Regions from separate parts of the Streptomyces sirii genome, predicted to be linked through region 2. Evidence: riboswitches for the same ligand, from Rfam matches in the RefSeq annotation. Region 2 holds a riboswitch; the other holds the start of a gene.
The links. Region 2 has a riboswitch for ZMP and ZTP ahead of glyA (serine hydroxymethyltransferase). Riboswitches for the same ligand answer to the same signal wherever they lie in the genome.

Region 1 (9,733 bases), 4.5 Mb from region 2:
GACCAGGCCCGGGGCGTGCGAGGTAGAGCCGCCGGGGGCCGGCAGCGGGCCCTGTTCGAGGACGGTGACGTCGGTCCAGCCGCGGGCGGTCAGCTCATCGGCGAGGGAGCAGCCGACGATGCCGGCGCCGATGACAACCACACGGGAACTGTTGGCGGGCGTACGGGACATGCCCCTCCTCCTGCTGGTCGGGGTGGTCGACGGGGGTGCTGTGCCGTTACCGGATCGGTGGGGTGCGGGGCACCCCCAGGGACGCCGCTACAGGACCACGACGGAGCGCAGCACCTGGCCGTCGCGCATCTTGTCGAAGGCGGACTCCACCTCGTCCAGGCCGATCGTCTCGGTGACGAACCCTTCGAGGTCGAGCCGTCCGCTGAGGTAACGGTCGATCAGAATGGGGAAGTCGCGGCTGGGCAGGCAGTCGCCGTACCAGGAGGACTTCAGCGCGCCACCGCGCGAGAAGAGGTCGATCAGCGGCAGCTCGATGCGCATCTCGGGGTCGGGGACGCCGACCAGGACCAGGGTCCCGGCCAGATCGCGCAGATAGAAGCCCTGGGTGAAGGTCTCGGGGCGGCCGACCGCGTCGATGACGACATCGGCGCCGTTGCCGCCGGTAAGTTGCCGTACGGCCTCGATGGCGTCCGCACCACGGGAGTTGACGGTGTGGGTGGCGCCGAAGCGGGTGGCGCCGTCCAGCTTCCGCTCGTCGATGTCGATCGCGATGACCCGGCGCGCCCCGGCGATCGAGGCGCCGGCGATCGCGGCGTTGCCGACCCCGCCGCAGCCGATGACGGCGACGGTGTCACCGCTGCCGACGGCCCCGGTGTGCACGGCCGCGCCGTACCCCGCCATCACCCCGCAGCCGATCAGCCCGGCCGCCTCGGGGCGCGCCGAGGGGTCGACCTTCACCGCCTGCCCGGCGGCGACCAGCGTCTTCTCGGCGAACGCCCCGATGCCGAGCGCGGGGCTGAGCGGGGTGCCGTCCAGGAGAGTCATCGGCTGGGCGGCGTTGCGGGAGTCGAAGCAGTACCAGGGCCGGCCGCGGCGGCAGGACCGGCAGCTGCCGCAGGGCGCCCGCCAGGCGAGTACCACGTAGTCGCCCGGGGAGAGTTCGGTGACGCCGGGGCCGACCGACTCGATGACGCCGGCCGCCTCATGGCCGAGCAGGAAGGGGAACGCGTCGTTGATCGCGCCGTCCCGATAGTGCAGATCGGTGTGGCAGACGCCGCAGGCCTGCACGGCGACGAGCACCTCGCCCGGACCGGGATCCGGCACCAGAATCGTCCGCAGCTCGACCGGTGCGCCGTGTTTCGCCGCGACGACGGCATGGACTTCGTGTGGCATGCCCTACCCCTCAGTGTTGCGCACTGCACGACTGGTTGCGCGATGAGAGACATAGTGGGAACGCCGCATCGGCACCGTCAAGGGGGTGCGGGCTAGCTGTTGGTAAAAGGCCTGTGACGCGTCCCGACACGACCGCGGGGCCGGAACAACCGCTCCGGCCCCGCCCGCGCACCCGTACCCGTCAGTCGCTCAACAGGCGTACCCCATCCGCCGCGAGAGCTCCTCGGCCGCGGAAACGGTGCCCTTGACGACCTCGGGCAGCCGCTCCTCGTCCAGCCGGTAGGCGGGCACCGAGACGCTGATCGCCCCGATCACCGAGCCGTCGTGCGCCCGCACCGGCGCCGCGACCGCGCGCAGCCCGAGTTCCAGCTCCTCGACCGCCACCGCGAATCCCCGCTCGACGACCTCCCCGAGCTGCCGGCGCAGCTCGGCTGCCGAGGTGACCGTCCGCTCGGTGAGCCGCGGCAGCTTCCGCCCCAGGACCGCCTCCTGGACCGGCGCGGGCTGGTACGCCAGCAGCGCCTTGCCGCTGGAGGTGGCGTGCAGCGGCGTACGCCGGCCGAGCCAGTTCTGCGCGGTGACCGAGGCCGGGCCGCGCGCCTGCATGATGTTGACCGCGGCATCGCTCTCCAGCACCGCGATGTTCACCGTCTCCCCCAGCTCGTCGGCCAGCTGCTTGCAGACCGCCGCGCCCTCCTGGGAGATGTCCAGCCGTACGGCCGCCGCACCGGCCAGCCGCAGCACACCGGCACCGAGGTAGTACTTGCCGCGCTCCTGCTCCTGCCCCACCAGCCCGCGGTTCTCCAACACGCCGAGCAGCCGGAACGCGGTCGACTTGTGCACACCCAGCTCGTCGGCGACCTCGGTCACCCCGGCCTCGCCCAGCCGCGCGAGGATCTCCAGGACGGTCACCGCCCGGTCCACGGACTGCACGGCGCTCGCGGGCCCCTTCGGCGGCCGGCCCTCCGCCCGCCCCTCCACGTTGTCCGTCATCTGTTGGATCTCACCACCTGGGAACCCGCTCGCGGGTCCGATTCCGTGCGCTCGGCATTTCCGGGGATCCCTTGACGCATACGCTCCCCGTCTGGATTCTGTTGCGCATAGCGCTTCATCGTGCGCAACGCGAAACTCGATGATACCGAACAGTAACAGGGGGGTCCTGTGATTCCTGTCTGCCACCTCGTCGACCTGCCCACAGGCGAGTCCGTACGCATCGACACCGCACCTCCGATCGCCGTCTTCAACGCCGACGGGCAGCTGTACGCCATCGACGACACCTGCACCCACCAGGACGCCTCGCTCGCGGACGGCTGGCTGGAGGGGTGTCTGGTCGAATGCCCGCTGCACGCCGCTTCATTCGATCTCCGCACCGGAGCGCCCACCTGCCTGCCCGCACGCCGGGCGGTACGCACCCATCCCGTCACCGTCGAGGACGGCATGATCTACGTCCACCACGCCGCCGAGGAGGGCACCGCCGCATGAACTCGGTCGCTGTCATCGGGGCCTCGCTGGCGGGGCTGTACGCCGCGCGGGCCCTGCGCGCCCAGGGGTTCGAGGGCCGCCTGGTGATCGTCGGGGTCGAGCGGCACCGCCCCTACGACCGGCCGCCGCTGTCCAAGGACTTCCTCACCGGCTCGGCCGGCCAGGAACAACTGGCCCTCGCCGACGCCGAGGAGATCGCCGAACTCGACGCCGAATGGCTGCTGGGCACCCGGGCCGTCGGGCTCGACACCGCCGCGGGTGCGGTGCTGCTCGACGGCGACCGGGCCCTGAGCGCCGACGGCGTGGTCATCGCCACCGGCGCCGCCCCCCGCCGCCTCGCCGGCTCCGCGCCCGGCGGAGCGCACACCCTGCGCACTCTCGACGACGCCCAGGCGCTGCGCGCGGACCTCGTCCGGGGCCCGGTCCGGGTCGTGGTGATCGGTGCCGGCTTCATCGGCGCCGAGGTCGCCGCCTCCTGCGCCGCCCTCGGCCATGACGTCACCGTCGTCGAGGCCGCGCCGCTGCCCCTCCTTGCCCCACTCGGCGACGAGATGGCCCGGATCTGCTCCGCGCTGCACGCGGACCACGGCGTCACCCTCCTCACCGGCACCGGCGTCGCCCGCCTGCACGGCGGCGGCACCGACGGGCGGGTCACCGCGGTCGAGCTGTCCGACGGCCGGCTGCTGCCCGCCGAGGTCGTGGTCACCGGCATCGGCGTACGCCCGAACACCGACTGGCTCGCCGGCTCCGGGCTGCCGCTCGACGACGGTGTGCGCTGCGACGCCGGCTGTGTCACCCCGCTCCCCAACGTCGTGGCCGTCGGCGATGTCGCCAGGGTGGCCGGCACCCGCGCCGAACACTGGACCAGCGCGACCGAGCAGGCCGCGGTGGCGGCCCGGAACCTGCTGGCCGGCAGCACCGTCGCCACCCACCGCGCGCTGCCCTACTTCTGGTCCGACCAGTACGGCGTACGCATCCAGTTCGCCGGCCGGCGGGGCCCCACCGACACCCCGCGCGTCCTCGAAGGCTCCCCCGACGACCGCAGCTTCCTGGCCTGCTACGAACGCGACGGACGCACCACCGCCGTCCTCGCCCTCAACCGGCCCCGCCCCTTCATGCGACACCGCCGCGAACTCGCCCGCGCCACCCAGCCGGCCACCACCTGACCTCCCGCCCAGGAAGGCGCCGCCCCATGTCAGCGGCCTCGGTCCTCCGCGCCTTCGCGGGGCTCCAGGCGGAAGTTGAACGCGGCGCCGCCGGTGTCGACGGCCGTGGCGCCGCCGTCGACGGTGAGCACCGCGCCGTTGACGAAGGACGCGGCAGGCGACAGGAGCCAGTCGATGGCCTCGGCGACCTCACGTGGCTCGCCGGGGCGGCCGACGGGGAGGAGCCGGGTGGCCTCCTCGTACGCGGCGTCGACGCCGCCGTCGAGACCGGACTCGTCGGCGAACCGCGCCATCCGCCGGTCGGCCATCTCGGTACGTACCCAGCTGGGGCAGACGATGTTGGCGCGCAGCCCCTCGCGTCCGTAGTCCACGGCGAGGGAGCGGCAGAGCTGGAGCAGGGCCGCCTTGGAGGTCGCATAGGCGGCGTTGCCGTCGCCGTTGCGCAGGGCGGAGACCGAGGCGACCGCGACGACGGCACCACGTGCCGCCAACAGGTGTGGCAGGGCGGCGCGTTGGAGGAGGAAGGGGCCGGTGACGTTGGTGGTCATGACGGCCTCCCAGTCCTCGATCGACAGATCGCCGACGGAGCCGCTGCGGGCGATACCGGCGTTGAGGACCAGACCGTCGAGCCGTCCGTACGCAGACACCGCGGCATCGACCAGGCCCTGGACGGCCTCGGGGTCGGCGGTGTCGGAGGGGTGGGCCAGGGCGCCGGTCTCCTCGGCGAGGCGGTGCAGCGGTTCGGGCCGGCGACCGGAGATCACCACCTGGTGGCCGGCCGCCCGCAGCAGCCGGGCGGTGGCGGCACCGATGCCCGTACCGCCGCCCGTCACGATGACAACGCGCTGTTCCGCCATGGTCGTTCGCCCTCCGCTTGATGATCGCTTACCGCCCTGGCGATCATACGGAGGGCGCTCGCCCGGCCGCCGCACACTTCCGGCCCCCTCCCACCCCGCCCCGCGCGGGACTACGGTGCCGCGCCGTCAGGCCGCCTTCAGCTGACGGGCCGCGGCGTCGACGGTCTGGGTGAGCAGGGTCGCGATGGTCATGGGGCCGACGCCGCCGGGGACCGGGGTGATCAGGGAGGCGAGGCCGCTCGCGGAGTCGAAGTCCACATCGCCGACGTTGCCGGGGTTGTAGCCGGCGTCGATGACGACGGCGCCGGGCTTGATGTGCTCGCCGGTGAGCAGACGGGGCCGGCCGACCGCGGCGATCAGGACGTCGGCCTGCCGGGTGATCGACGCGAGGTCGGCGGTGCGGGAGTGGCAGTAGGTGACGGTGGCGTTGCGGCCGAGCAGCAGCATCCCGACGGGCTTGCCGAGGATCGCGCTGCGGCCGACGACGACGGCGTGCTTGCCGGCCAGTTCGACGTCGTAGTGGTCGAGGAGGCGGAGGATGCCGCCCGGTGTGCAGGAGGCGAAGCCGTCGGCGCCGAAGCTCATCGTGGCGAAGGAGTGGTAGGTGACGCCGTCGACGTCCTTCTCGGGGGCGATGGCCTCGAACGCGGCGCGCTCGTCGATGTGCGGGCCGACCGGGTGCTGGAGGAGGATGCCGTGGACCGTCGGGTCGTCGGACAGCTCGGTGAGGGTGCCGACCAGCTCCGCGGTCGTGGTCTCGGCGGGCAGTGCGATATGCCGCGACCGGATGCCGGCCTTCTCACAGCGGGCGCGCTTCATCCGTACGTACGTCGCGGAGGCGGGGTCGTCACCGACCAGCACGGTCGCCAGGCAGGGGGCCTGGCCGGTCTGCCGGGTGAGGGCCGTCGCGCGCTTCGCGGCCTGCTCGACGATGCTGCGGGCCAGTGCGCTGCCGTCCATGAGGCGGGCGGTCGGGGACATCGGGTGCTCCTGAGCGTCGTGCGGGATCGCCCAGGCGCGCGGCAGTGGCCGGATGCGGCCGGGCCGCTCCCCGGTGGTACTCCACCCAAGCGCCAGTCACGGCCCGCCGACCACTGTAATCGACGGCGGAACGCTCCTGGGAGCCGGCGTCAGGTGCCCCCGTGGCCGCCCGGGGCCGGGGTGGGCGTGGGGGGCGTGGTGGCTTCCCATTGGCTGAGAATGCCGTCCCAGTCGTGCTGGGCGGTGGTAATGGCGCTGGGGTCCCAGGTGGCAGGAGAGGGCTGTTGCCCTTGGTACACCTGGTAGTCCTGGTAGCTCTGGTTGCCCTGGAAATTCTGATAGCCCTGGTACTCCTGGTAGCCCCGGTACTCCGCGTTGTTCTGGTAGCCGGCGTACTGCTGCTGCTTCCAGGGTTCGTGCTCGTACGTCTCCCGTGGGGGCTGCGATGGTCGCTCGCGCCAGGTCAGATGAGGGGTCTCGGACTGCGGGGAGGACTGGAGGGTGGCCATCCGGCGGTGGCGGCCGATGCGGTCCGGTGGAGTGGCCTGCGGGGTCTGGCGGTTCTCGGTGGACAGCTGCTGGGCGCGGGCCACGAGGAAGCGGACGTCGAGACCGAGTTCGGTGGCCAGGGCCGTGAGGTCGACCCCGGTGTGCCAGCTGCTCATCAGGATCGCGTCCAGGGCCGGCGCCCAGGCCGACTCGGTGGACAGGGGCCCGGTGCCCTGGGGTGCGGTGGCCTGAGTCGGGGGCGCCTGAGGTGGGGCGGCTTGGGGTGGAGTGGCCTGGGGCGCTGCGGCCTGGAGCGGGCCGGTCGCCGGTGCGCCGGTGTGGCCCGTCGGGGCCTGGCCGGGCGCGGCAGCCTGGCCCGCGGGGTGCGCGGCGGGGTGGGCGGTCTGCCCCTGCTGGTGGGCGGCGGCCGGCTGTGCGGGGACGTGCTCCCGGGCAACGGTCTGCTCGCCCGCGAGCGGCTGCTCGGTGGCGGGGTGGGCCGGCTGGGCGGGCTGGGCGAGCAGGCTCTTGGCGACCGCGCGGGCGTCGTCCTTGCCCACCGTGCGGCGGGCCAGGCGCACTTCGCGCTCGTCCAGGCCGAGCAGGTCCGCCACCACCGCATCGCTGCCCACGGTCACGGCGAAGGCGGCCAGCGTCCGCGACCGGCGGACCTCGGCCTCGTCGAGGAGTCCCTGCGTCCGGCGGACCTCGTCATCGCTGCTGCAAAACGCCTGTGCGAGTACCGCGTGGCGCTCCCACAACTCCCTCGGTTCCATGACTGCGACAACGTTCCTCCGTCCGGATTGGACTGCTTCCCGGCAATAGATCACTGCATGGGGTGATATTCGAGGGCGTTTCGCCCCCCACGGAAGGACGCATGTGCGGGGAGCCGCAAAAATACGCAGTGACCACAGGCCCCCAGGATCGTTTCAACGGCCATGAGCGCTCCTACCTCCGGCACCGTGGCAGGTCACGGACAGACTTCCCTCCCCCGCCCCGGCTCCATGCCCCGGTGGATCACCGCCGAGGTCGCCCGGCAGACGCCCCTGTACGCCACTCTGGTGCGGACGTGGACGGAGCGCGCCGCCACGGTACCCGGGGTCGCCGACCCCGAATGGCAGCGGCTGGTCTCGTACCGCTGTTTCATGGAGGAGACCGAGACCGCGCTGGCCGCCCTCCGGCCGCACCGCGCGCCCGACGTGCTGCCCGCGCGCCGCCCGGTCCCGGCCGCCCGGCCCGCCCGGCTGGACTCCTGAGCCGGCCGGATCGCCCGGAGTACCGTTGAGTTGTCGAGTTTTCCCGCTGTCCGGCTTCCGGGCCGACAGCGGCTTTGACCAGCGACGGAGCCCGGGTGAGCGCGAGGGATGACACGGACTTCGACCCGATCGGCGCGATCGGGCGGGTGACCGTCTCGATTCCGAGCGACGGACCGGGCGAGGTGCTGCTGCCCGTACGCGGCGGGACCGAGGCCTTCGCCGCCTGGTCCCGAGAGCCCATCGCCCGCCATACGCAGGTCGTCGTGGTGGACCACACCTCGGCGCGGTCGGTGATCGTCGCGCCGCTGCCGACCGACTGACCCGGACCGGAGCCCGTACGGCCGAGCCGAGGGTGCTTCCCCCGCGCTGCGCGGTCCCCGCCCGGAGTGCCCGAGGCCGGCCGCACCGGACCAGGAGCCTTGTGATGTTGTTCTGGCATGTTCCCGCGCCGAACGAGGCGCTGTTGATCTCCGGCTCGAAGCGCCGTGCGGGGGACGCGCAATTCCGTATCGTCACGGGCCATGGCTGCTGGGTCATGCCCGTCAAGCAGAAGGCGAGCGTGCTGTCGCTGTCGCTGCGGGAGGCGGAGATCTCCGAGGACTGCGTCACCCAGCAGGGCATCCGACTCGCCGTCCGGGCGGTCGCCGTCTTCAAGGTCGGCGACGACTCCACGTCGATCGCCAACGCCGCACGACGCTTCCTGAGCGAGCAGGACACCATGGAGGATCTGGTGGGGCGGATCTTCGCCGGCCACCTGCGCTCGATCGTCGGCGGGCTGACCGTCGAGCAGATCATCCGGGAGCGGGACCGGGTCGCCCAGGAGGTCAAGGACGGCAGTCACTCCGAGATGGAGAAGCTCGGCATCGTCGTCGACGCCCTGCAGATCCAGGAGATCGGCGACACCTCCGGCTACATCACCAACCTGGCCGCCCCGCACGCCGCGGCGGTCGCCAGCGCCGCGCGGATCGCCGAGGCGAAGGCCGACCAGGAAGCGACCGAGCGGGAGCAGGAGGCGGCGGCGCTCAAGGCGAAGTACGAACGGGACACCGCGATCAAGCGGGCCGGGTTCCTCGCCGAGACCGAGCAGTACAACGCCAGCGCCGCCCAGTCCGGCCCGCTGTCCCAGGCCAGGGCCTCGCAGCAGGTCATCGAGGAGCAGACCGCACTGGCCGAGCGGCAGGCCGCGCTGGCCGCCCAGCGCCTGGAGGCCGAGGTGCGCCGCCCCGCGGACGCCGAGGCCTACCGGCTGCGCACCCTGGCGGAGGCGCGGCGCGACCAGGTCCGCTTCGAGGCGGACGCCCGTGCCTACACCGAACGCACCCTCGCCCAGGCGCGCGCCGACGCCAACACCGCGCTCGCCGGCTCGCTCCGGGACGGCAACCAGGAGCTGATCGCCGCCAACCGCACGGTCGAGAACCTCCCGGCGCTGGCCCAGGCCGCCGCCGAGGGCATCTCCGGCTCCCGGCTGACCGTCCTCAACGGCACCGACGGCATCAACGAGATCGCCTCCGCCGTCGTCGGCCAGGGCCTGGCCATCCTCGACACCCTGAAGCAGGGACCCGCCACGGCGCCCACCACCGCCCCCGCCGCCGGCGCTCCCCCGATCGCCGACGGGGACGGTTCCCTCCCGCAGAAGGTCGCGCCTCCCGGAAGGTGACGGGCCGAAAGCGCGAACGAGGGCCGCAAGCGGCTGGAGCACGTCCGCCGCGATCCCCGGGTCACGCTCATCGTGCTCGACGAGGGCAACTGGTACACCCACCTCAGCCTGATCGGCCGGGTCGGGGAACTCCGGGGCGACCCGGAGCTGGCCGACATCGACCGGCTGGCCCGGCAGTACCTCCGGCGGCCGTACCCCCAGCGGGACCGCCGCCGGGTCAGTGCCTGGATCGAGATCGACCGCTGGCACGGCTGGGGCAGCCTGAAGGACAGCAGCCAGGCGGGGTGAGCCCGGCTACCGCTCGGCCGGTCCGCTCGTCTGCTGCAAGTAGGCCGCGACATCGGCCACATCGTTCGCGATCGCCAGGACACCGCCGATGTTCGCGCCCGCCGTCGAGGCACCGTTGACGCCGGCGAAGAACACGTCGAAGCGGTCCTTGCCCGTCTCCAGATAGCCGGCGGCGGTCTCGGCGCCCACGGCCAGCCGGTCGTTGAGGGCGTC
Region 2 (9,733 bases):
AGTTCCGCTACGACCGCCAGCCCGTCGGCGCGCTCCAGGGGCTCGACCCCGACCACGTCGTCTACCTGGGCACCGCCAGCAAGAGCCTGGCCCCCGCGCTGCGGCTCGCCTGGATGGTGCTGCCGGACCGCCTCGTCGACCCCGTACTCGCCCTCAAGAGCGCCGGCGAATGGTCCTCCGGCACGCTGGAGCAGCTCACCCTCGCCGAGTTCGTCTCCTCGGGCGCCTACGACCGGCATCTGCGCGGTATGCGGCTGCGCTACCGGCACCGCCGCGACCAGCTGGTCGCGGCCCTGGCCGAGCGCGCGCCGCACGTCCACGTCTCCGGTATCGCGGCCGGCCTGCACGCCGTACTCGAACTCCCGCCCGGCACCGAGCAGTCGATCATCCAGGCCGCCCGCTGGCAGGGCCTCGCCCTGGACGGCCTGACCCGCTTCCGTGCCCCCGCCACCCCCACGCCCCCACGCGACGCCCTGGTCGTCGCCTACGGCACCCCACCCGACCACTCTTTCGCGGGCGCCCTGGACGCGCTGGTCAGGGCGCTGCCACCGGGGGAGTAGTCCGTGATGGTCTGGCTGGTGGGCCGTGCCGCGGACGTCATCGGCCGAACTCGGCCGCGTGGTCGACGGCCCACTGCGCGAAGGTGCCGGCCGGTCGGCCGGTGAGGCGCTCGACATGATCGGTGATGCGGTCTGTCCGTGGTCGGCGCACCGAGGCGGCGATCAGCGCTTCCACCAGGTGTTCGGGGCGACCGTCCGCGAGCATGCGTGATCGTGCCTGGTCGGCCGGGAGCACCTGGAAGCGCAGACGGCGCCGGAGTGCGGCACCGAGGAGAGCGACCTGCTCGTCGCGACCGAGCACCTCAGGGCCTGTCAGCACATGCGGCTCGTGATCGGGTCGGTCGTGGTGCGTGAGCAATACGGCTACGGCCGCGTCGGCCACATCGCGCTCGTCGACGACGGCTGTGCGCGCGACATCGGGTCCCGACACCACATCGCCCACCCGCAACTGCTGCGTCCAGCCACGGGCGTTGGAGGCCAGAGTGTCGCTCCGCAGCACCGTGGGTCGCAGACCGGCGTCGTGGAGCAGGGCTTCCATCTCCGCGTGCACCTGAACGATGGGATCGCTCTGGCGAGCGGCATCGTCGTCGATGGCTGTCGAGGACAGGTAGACGACGCGGGGTGCCGCTGCGGCGAGTTCCGCAACCAGGTCGTGGGCAGGGGCGGAATCGAGCAGCGGCCAGATCAGAAAGACGGCGTCGATGCCCACGAGAGCCGCGCGGACGGCAGTGGGGTCTGTGAGGTCGCCGACCACCGACTCGACTCCGGTGCGCGCGGCGGTCTGATGGCGCACGAGGCTTCGCACGCGCGCGCCGTGTGCGTGGAGACGGTTGACGACCTCACGGCCGAGGTTGCCGGCCGCGCCGGTGACCAGGATCGATGAACTGTGACGGGCGCCCGCCGGGCGAGTGGTGTCAGGCATGATCGAGACGCTAGGGGTTCAGGTCGACATGAAGGCAAGGAGGAACAGGTGATGAGGACGATCGGAGAAGCAGCCGCAGAACTCGGAATCGAATCCCATGTGCTGCGGCACTGGGAACACGTCGGGGCACTCACCACCCGTCGCGATGGCAACGGCTACCGCGTCTACGACGACAACGCCCTGGAACAGGCACGCACCGTGCTGAAACTGCGACGCGTCGGGCTCTCGTTGCCGCAGATCACCGCCGCCATGTCACCGAAGAAGTCGGCGGCACAGACGGTCGTGCGAGAAAAGATCGCCGCACTCGAAAGCGAAGTGCTCCGCAGGCAGCAGGCGATCGCCTTCCTGCAACACACCGTCGAGTGCCGGCACCGATATCTCGACGACTGTCCGGACTGTGCGACGTTCGTCCGTGAGGCTTGAGCCGCCTCCCACCGGGAGGCTTGACCGCTAAGCGGCCGTGACCGGGAAAGTCCTGCTCCATCCGGTCGGAGCGCTGCTGGAACACTCATGCGCGTCGAGTTGTCTCCGGGCGTCGGCCTACTCCGCGACCTCCGTCGGCGGGCTCATCGAGATGGTGTCCTCGCAGATGCTCATCGAGGTGCGCCGGCCCTTCTCGTCGTGGGCCGTTATCGGGCGGAGGTCCCGGTCGTCGCGCGGTGCGGCGACCACGGCGGTGTCGTTGCTGACCATGCAGCCTTCGGGCTGCGTGGCCCGGTCGGAGTCCTTGTAGCGCAGCGCGGAGGTCAGTGTGCCGCCGCGGGGGAGATCGATGGGCATGGTCCGGCCGTGCCCCTGTCCGTTGGACAGGGGGCCCTTGCCGACGTGGACCTCGAAGACCGGGAAGCCGCGGAAGACGCAGGTCCCCGGGCCCTTGTTGGCTATGGAGAGCCGCGCGTCGCGGTGGGTGGTGTGCGGCTTCTTCTTCAGCACGGTGAGCTTCCAGCGCAGGCTCTTCGTCGTGCAGTCGGCGTGCAGGGCCGCCATCCGGGGCGAGCCGCAGCCGAGCAGCCCCAGGCCGAGGGTGACGGTCAAAGTGAGCGCGGCCGTCGCCGCGAGAAGTGAACGCCGACGCACGACTCCCCCTGTTCATTCCGCATGCCGCATAAGACGTGCCGTTGATAAGGAAGGGTTTTGTGCGCTCGGGGTTGCCTCTGTTGTCTTGGCGGCGCTGATCGATTGCGGGGCAGGCGTAGTTGCCGCGGGCAGGTATGGCCGCTACGGAGCAGGCGTGGCTACAACTCCCGTACGAAGGACACCCGGTCCAGGCCGGGCCCGTCGTAGTCCGTGTGCACCGGTACGCCGTCGTCGTCGGTCCGGTCACCCGGCTCCAGTCGGAAGCCCATGCGGGTGTGGTACGCGATGGAGTCGCGGTTGTTGGGGCTGGTGATGCAGCGGACCCGGCTGCGGCCCGCCTCCCGGGCGAGGGTGAAGAAGCGCTCGTACAGTGCGCTGCCCACGCCGCCGCGCTTGCCGTCGGGGCACACGCCGACGAAGTGGATGTAGGCCGTGCGCGGGTCGGTCTGGGAGAGGAAGCCGATCAGGAAGGCGTGCAGGGTGCCGTCGGGGCGCTCGACGAGGAAGCTGGTGTCGGCGAAGTGCTGCAGGAACAGGCGCGGCACCAGCAACTTCCGTTGCAGTGCGCCCGCTTCACCGCCCAGTCCGCCCCACCAGTCGGCCAGGGCCCCCTGGAGGCGCGCATGGTCGGACGCCACCGGATGGCGCAGCGAAAGCTCGTCGGATATCGGGCCGGGCGCGGGGGTGCTTTCCGTCATGGCGGCCAGCCTAGGGTGCCGTGTGCAGCCCCCGGCCGGCGTCCGGCGCGGGTCACCATCCGCCCCGCCCCACCCCGTTCGGTCCGGGCCGTTCCTCGCCCCCTCCGCCCCCGGCACACAGCGGACGGGACGGTGCAGAACCTCCCCAGGGCCGTGAGGCGGCCGCAGGGGGACGAGTCGGAATCAGTCGGAATCAGGGCGGGGGCGTATCGGGGGCGAGAGGAGCGGGTCTCTAGGCTGGCCGGAGTCACCGCGATGTACGTCCGAAGAACGACGTACGTCCGAAGGACTTCCGAAGTACATCCACGGGGGAAGCGGGAAGAAATGGCCGAGAAGGCACGTCGGCGGCTGCGGTCGAGCACGGTGATCCTGGGAGGCATGGGCGCGCTCGCCGCGGCCCTGACGTCCTGCGGTTCCGAGCCCGACAAGCGCTGCGTCGACCGCAACAGCTACGACGTGGTCAAGGGCTACCGCATCGTCGACTCCAAGAACTGCTCCGCGGGCGGCGGCTCGTCCACCGGGAGCGGCGGTACGAGCGGCGGGTACGGCAAGAACGGCGGCACAAGCGCCAGGCGCCCCGTCGACGGCCAGTGGTACTACGACCCGAGCAACAAGGGCGGCAGGTACGCCGACGACGGCACCTTCAGCAAGAGCTCGGCCGTCAACCGCGGCGGCTTCGGCTGCTCGGGGTCGCACGGCAGCGGCGGCGGCCGGCACGGCTCCTTCGGCGGCTGAGCGGCCCGGACGGCATGGAACGCCACACCATCGAGCCCCGCCCCGGCTGGCAGCAGACCGTCGAGGCGCAGGGGCTGATCTACCCGCTCACCCGCTACCCGGACGATTCGCTGCGGCCGTACTGGGACGAGAGCGCGTACTACGAGTTCACCCTCCCCGAGGTCGAGGCCCTGGAGGAGGTCGTCGAGGAGCTGCACGGCATGTGCCTGGCCGCGGCCGCGCACATCGTCGAGCACGACCGCTTCGCCGACCTCGGCATCGACGATCCCCGGCTGGCCGCCCTGGTCGCCGAGTCCTGGCGCCGGCGCGACGAACTCCCCTCCCTCTACGGGCGGTTCGACCTGCACTACGACGGCACCGGCCCGGCCAAGATGCTGGAGTACAACGCCGATACGCCGACCTCGCTGGTCGAGGCCGCCAGCCCGCAGTGGTTCTGGATGGAGGAGCGCTTCCCGGGCGCCGACCAGTGGAACTCGCTGCACGAGCGGCTGGTGGCGGCCTGGAAGCGGCAGGCCCCGCTGCTGCCGCCCGGTGCGCCGCTGCACTTCGCGCACTCCGCGGGCGACGAGCTCGGCGAGGACCTGATGACCGTCGCGTATCTGGAGGAGACGGCGCAGCAGGCGGGCCTGGAGACGGTCGCCGTCTCGATGGAGGACATCGGCTGGGACCGGCTCTCGGGCCGCTTCGTCGACCAGCGGCTGCGCTTCATGCGGGCGTGCTTCAAGCTCTACCCGTGGGAGTGGCTGGCCACCGACGACTTCGGCGGGTACGTCCTGGACACCCTCGACAACGGCGGCGGCACCGGCTCCACCCTCTGGATCGAACCCGCCTGGAAGATGCTGCTCTCCAACAAGGCGCTGCTGGCGGTGCTGTGGGAGCTCTACCCCGGGCATCCGAACCTGCTGCCCGCGTACCTCGACGGGCCGCGCGAGCTGGCGCACACCCGCGGATACGCGGCCAAGCCGCTGCTCGGCCGGGAGGGCGCCGGCGTCACGCTGCACGAGCCGGGTGCCGCCCCGGTGCCGCGCGGGCCCGAAGACCCGTGCTGCTACCAGGAACTGGCGCCGCTGCCGGACTTCGACGGCAACCGTGTCGTCCTCGGCGCCTGGGTCGTCGAGGACGAGGCGGCGGGGCTGGGCATCCGCGAGTCGTCCGGACCGGTCACGGACGAGTACGCGCGTTTCGTGCCGCATGTGATCCGCTGAGGCGCGCCACCGCGAGTGCACCGGGCGCCGCGCGCCCATGCGGCGTGCCCACCCGTCACCGTGCGCGCCCGTCCGCCGCATGGCGCAGCGAGCGGCCAGGGCCCTCGGCCCGCCGGTCGCCCGCTGCGTGCTCGCGGCACCCGCTACCCCTCCAGCACCTCCCGCAGCCGGGCCAGCCCCCAGTCCAGGTCCTCCTTGCTGATCACCAGCGGCGGGGCGATCCGGATCGTCGCGCCGTGGGTGTCCTTGACCAGCACGCCCCGCGCCATCAGCTGCTCGGAGACCTCCCGGCCGGTGCCGCGCGCGGGGTTGATGTCCACGCCCGCCCACAGCCCGCGGCCGCGCACCGCGTCCACCGTGCCGTCGCCCACCAGCAGCCTCAGCTCGCTGTGCAGATGCTCGCCCAACTCCGCGGCGTGCTGCTGGAGTTCACCGGTCCGCAGCATCGCGATGACCTCCAGTGCCACCGCGCAGGCGAGCGGGTTGCCGCCGAACGTCGAGCCGTGCTCGCCGGGCGCGATGACCCCGAGCACCTCGCGGGAGGAGACCACCGCCGACACCGGCACCACTCCGCCGCCCAGCGCCTTGCCCAGTACGTACATGTCGGGCACCACGCCCTCGTGCTCGCAGGCGAAGGTCCGGCCCGTGCGGCCCAGCCCGGACTGGATCTCGTCGGCGATGAACAGCACGTTCCGGCGGCGGGTCAGCTCCCGCACGCCCGCCAGGTAGCCCGGCGGCGGCACCAGCACGCCCGCCTCGCCCTGGATCGGTTCCAGGAGGACGGCGACGGTGCGGTCGTCGACGGCCGCCTCCAGCGCCGCCGGGTCGCCGTACGGGACGATCTCGAAGCCGGGGGTGTACGGGCCGAAGCCGGCGCGGGCCTCGGGGTCGGTGGAGAAGGAGACGATGGTGGTGGTCCGGCCGTGGAAGTTGTTCTCCGCGACGATGATCTTGGCCTGGCCGTCCGGGACGCCCTTCACCTCGTAGCCCCACTTGCGGGCCGTCTTGACGGCCGTCTCGACCGCCTCGGCGCCGGTGTTCATCGGCAGCACCAGCTCCATCCCGCACAGTTCGGCCAGCGCGGCGCAGAAGTCACCGAACCGGTCGTGGTGGAAGGCGCGCGAGGTGAGCGTGACCCGTTCCAGCTGGGCCTTGGCGGCGTCCAGCAGACGGCGGTTGCCGTGCCCGAAGTTCAGCGCGGAGTACCCGGCGAGCATGTCCAGATAGCGCCGGCCCTCCACATCCGTCATCCAGGAGCCCTCGGCGGTGGCCACGACGACGGGCAGCGGATGGTAGTTGTGCGCGCTGTGGGCTTCGGCGGCGGCGATGCTGCGTTCCGTTGACGTCACCGGTGACTCCGTTCGGTAGGCCGTACGGGGCATATGCATCGAGATGCCCCTCTATCTTGCCGCGTGGGTGGTTTGTTCGGAAGCCGTTGGGACGGTTCGGTGTTCCGGCGTCGGCGGGATACCGGGATCGGAGCGGCACCCCCTGGACGGCACCCCTAGACTCGACGGTGCGCACCGCGACTGGCGTGCGGGGAATCGACCCCGAGGGAGCGGTGCGAGGACACCATCACGAGGTGCCGCCCGCCTGGGCACCCGGGACCCGACCGGACCACCGATCGAGCGCCCCGGAGGACGCCATGTCACTGCCCCTTTCCCATCCCGCGCTGCACGCCGCCGATCCCGAACTCGCCGCCCTCGTGGGCGCCGAGGAGCGGCTCCAGGCCGACACCCTGCGGCTGATCCCCAGCGAGAACTACGTCTCCGCCGCCGTCCTGGAAGCCACCGGCACGGTCCTGCAGAACAAGTACAGCGAGGGGTACGCGGGCCGTCGCTACTACGAAGGCCAGCAGAACATCGACCGCGTCGAGACGCTGGCCGTCGAGCGCGCCAAGGCCGTCTTCGGCGTCGAACACGCCAACGTCCAGCCGTACTCCGGCTCGCCCGCCAACCTCGCCGCGTACCTGGCCTTCGCCGAGCCCGGCGACACCGTGCTGGGCATGGCGCTGCCGATGGGCGGCCACCTCACCCACGGGTGGGGCGTCTCGGCCACCGGCACCTGGTTCCGCGGCGTCCAGTACGGCGTACGCGCCGACAGCGGGCTGATCGACTTCGACGAGGTGCGCGACCTCGCCCGCAAGGAGCGCCCGAAGATCATCTTCTGTGGTGGCACGGCCGTCCCCCGCACCATCGACTTCGCCGCCTTCGGCGAGATCGCGCGGGAGGTCGACGCGGTCCTCGTCGCGGACATCGCGCACATCGCCGGCCTGATCGCGGGCGGCGCCCACCCCTCGCCCGTACCGCACGCCGACGTGATCTCCACGACCACGCACAAGACCCTGCGCGGGCCGCGCGGCGCGATGCTGATGTCCCGCGCCAGTCACGCCAAGGCCCTCGACAAGGCCGTCTTCCCGGGCCTGCAGGGCGGCCCGCACAACCACACCACCGCCGCCATCGCGGTCGCCCTGCACGAGGCGGCCGCCCCGTCCTTTGGGCAGTACGCGCACGCCGTCGTCGCCAACGCCAAGGCGCTCGCCGAGGCGCTGCTGGCCCGCGGCTACGACCTGGTCTCCGGCGGTACCGACAACCACCTGGTGCTGATCGACCTCACCTCCAAGGACGTCCCCGGCAAGGTGGCCGCGAAGGCCCTGGACCGGGCCGGCATCGTCGTCAACTACAACACCGTCCCGTTCGACCCGCGCAAGCCCTTCGATCCCTCGGGCATCCGCATCGGCACCCCCTCGCTGACCTCCCGAGGCCTGGGCACGGACCGGATGCCGCAGGTCGCGGAGTGGATCGACCGGGCCGTACGGGCCGCGGCCGAGGGCGACGAGGCGGCACTGGGGGCGATCCGTGGGGAGGTCGCCGAGCTGATGGCGGCCTATCCGGCGCCGGGCCTGCCGATCGGCGGCTGAGTCCGCGACCGTCGGCGCCCGGGGCCCCTGCGGTCCCGGGCACCTGCGGCCCCGGGGCATTTCCCGGCCACGCGCCGGGGAGCACGCGCGACCTGAGACAATCGGTGCCATGGCTCTCGATCGTCCGCGTGTGCTCTCCGGCATTCAGCCCACCGCCGGCTCCTTCCACCTCGGCAACTACCTCGGCGCCGTCCGCCAGTGGGTAGCGCTGCAGGAGTCCCACGACGCCTTCTACATGGTCGTCGACCTGCATGCGATCACCGTTCCGCAGGACCCGGCGGAGCTGCGGCGGAACACCCGGATCGCGGCCGCCCAGCTGCTGGCCGCCGGCCTCGACCCGGAGCGCTGCACGCTCTTCGTGCAGAGCCATGTGCCCGAGCACGCCCAGCTCGGCTGGGTCATGAACTGCCTCACCGGCTTCGGCGAGGCCTCCCGGATGACCCAGTTCAAGGACAAGGCCGCCAAGCAGGGCGCCGACCGCGCCTCCGTCGGCCTGTTCACGTACCCGATCCTCCAGGTCGCCGACATCCTCCTCTACCAGGCCCACCAGGTCCCGGTGGGCGAGGACCAGCGCCAGCACATCGAGCTGACCCGCGACCTCGCCGAGCGCTTCAACGGCCGCTACGGCGACACCTTCACGATCCCGGCGCCGTACATCCTCAAGGAGACGGCCAAGATCTACGACCTCCAGGACCCGTCGATCAAGATGAGCAAGTCGGCGTCCACGCCGAAGGGCCTGATCAACCTCCTGGACGAGCCGAAGGCGACGGCGAAGAAGGTCAAGAGCGCGGTCACCGACACCGACACCGTGATCCGCTACGACACCGAGAACAAGCCGGGCGTCTCCAACCTCCTGACGATCCACTCCTCCCTCACGGGCACCTCGATCCCGGAGCTGGAGCGGGAGTACGAGGGCAAGATGTACGGCGCCCTCAAGACCGACCTCGCCGAGGTGATGGTCGAATTCGTCACACCGTTCCGGGACCGTACGCAGGAATATCTGGACGACCCCGAGACGCTGGACTCGATCCTGGCCAAGGGTGCGGAGAAGGCCCGCGCGGTCGCCGCCGAGACCCTCGCCACCACCTATGACCGGCTCGGACTGCTGCCGGCCAAGCACTGACGGGACCCGTCCGCGCGGCCGCACGGACCCGCCGGACGGTCCGCACAGAGCAGTGGGTCCCCGCCTCGGGGGGCCCATGGCCCTGTTTGTCACAGGGCGGGGGACGCTCCCCGCAAGGGGCGCGCACCCGGCACACTATGAGGGTGCGCGAGCGTGCCGCACACACGTCAGGAGGGAGAACGCAGTGGGGACCGTAACGCTGGGCGTTTCGATCGCGGTCCCGGAGCCGTACGGCAGCTTCCTTCAGCGGAAGCGCGAGAGCTTCGGGGACCCGGCCGCACACGGCATCCCCACGCACATCACCCTCCTCCCGCCGACCGAGGTCCACGCCGAGGCACTGCCCGGCATCGAACGCCACCTCGCCGCGGTCGCGGCCGCCTTCCGCCCCTTCCCGCTCCGCCTGGAAGGCACCGACACCTTCCGCCCGCTCTCCCCGGTCGTCTTCGTCAAGGTCGCCGAGGGCGAGGCGGGCTGCACCGCCCTGCAGGCCCGG

Region 1: it holds a riboswitch for ZMP and ZTP, as region 2 does, so the genes downstream of both, WAB15_RS05715 (bifunctional 5,10-methylenetetrahydrofolate dehydrogenase/5,10-methenyltetrahydrofolate cyclohydrolase) here and glyA (serine hydroxymethyltransferase) in region 2, are expected to answer to the same signal.

The regions. Positions count from the first base shown of each region.
Region 1 is NZ_CP147982.1:1,216,362-1,226,094, forward strand. Features, by position in the region: gene WAB15_RS05685 (FAD-dependent oxidoreductase) at 1-171, opposite strand, end outside; gene WAB15_RS05690 (S-(hydroxymethyl)mycothiol dehydrogenase) at 259-1,344, opposite strand; gene WAB15_RS05695 (IclR family transcriptional regulator) at 1,534-2,337, opposite strand; gene WAB15_RS05700 (bifunctional 3-phenylpropionate/cinnamic acid dioxygenase ferredoxin subunit) at 2,506-2,826, shown strand; gene WAB15_RS05705 (NAD(P)/FAD-dependent oxidoreductase) at 2,823-3,992, shown strand; gene WAB15_RS05710 (SDR family NAD(P)-dependent oxidoreductase) at 4,022-4,849, opposite strand; gene WAB15_RS05715 (bifunctional 5,10-methylenetetrahydrofolate dehydrogenase/5,10-methenyltetrahydrofolate cyclohydrolase) at 4,976-5,830, opposite strand; ZMP/ZTP riboswitch at 5,852-5,940, opposite strand; gene WAB15_RS05720 (hypothetical protein) at 5,980-7,095, opposite strand; gene WAB15_RS05725 (hypothetical protein) at 7,258-7,575, shown strand; gene WAB15_RS05730 (hypothetical protein) at 7,671-7,895, shown strand; gene WAB15_RS05735 (SPFH domain-containing protein) at 8,000-9,232, shown strand; partial or broken gene WAB15_RS05740 (PPOX class F420-dependent oxidoreductase) at 9,248-9,520, shown strand; gene dacB (D-alanyl-D-alanine carboxypeptidase/D-alanyl-D-alanine-endopeptidase) at 9,527-9,733, opposite strand, start outside.
Region 2 is NZ_CP147982.1:5,673,539-5,683,271, forward strand. Features, by position in the region: gene WAB15_RS25640 (PLP-dependent aminotransferase family protein) at 1-560, shown strand, start outside; gene WAB15_RS25645 (NAD(P)H-binding protein) at 598-1,482, opposite strand; gene WAB15_RS25650 (MerR family transcriptional regulator) at 1,534-1,905, shown strand; gene WAB15_RS25655 (DUF4232 domain-containing protein) at 2,023-2,559, opposite strand; gene WAB15_RS25660 (GNAT family N-acetyltransferase) at 2,718-3,257, opposite strand; gene WAB15_RS25665 (hypothetical protein) at 3,582-3,992, shown strand; gene WAB15_RS25670 (glutathionylspermidine synthase family protein) at 4,007-5,197, shown strand; gene rocD (ornithine--oxo-acid transaminase) at 5,341-6,579, opposite strand; ZMP/ZTP riboswitch at 6,713-6,803, shown strand; gene glyA (serine hydroxymethyltransferase) at 6,843-8,117, shown strand; gene trpS (tryptophan--tRNA ligase) at 8,227-9,240, shown strand; gene WAB15_RS25690 (2'-5' RNA ligase family protein) at 9,425-9,733, shown strand, end outside.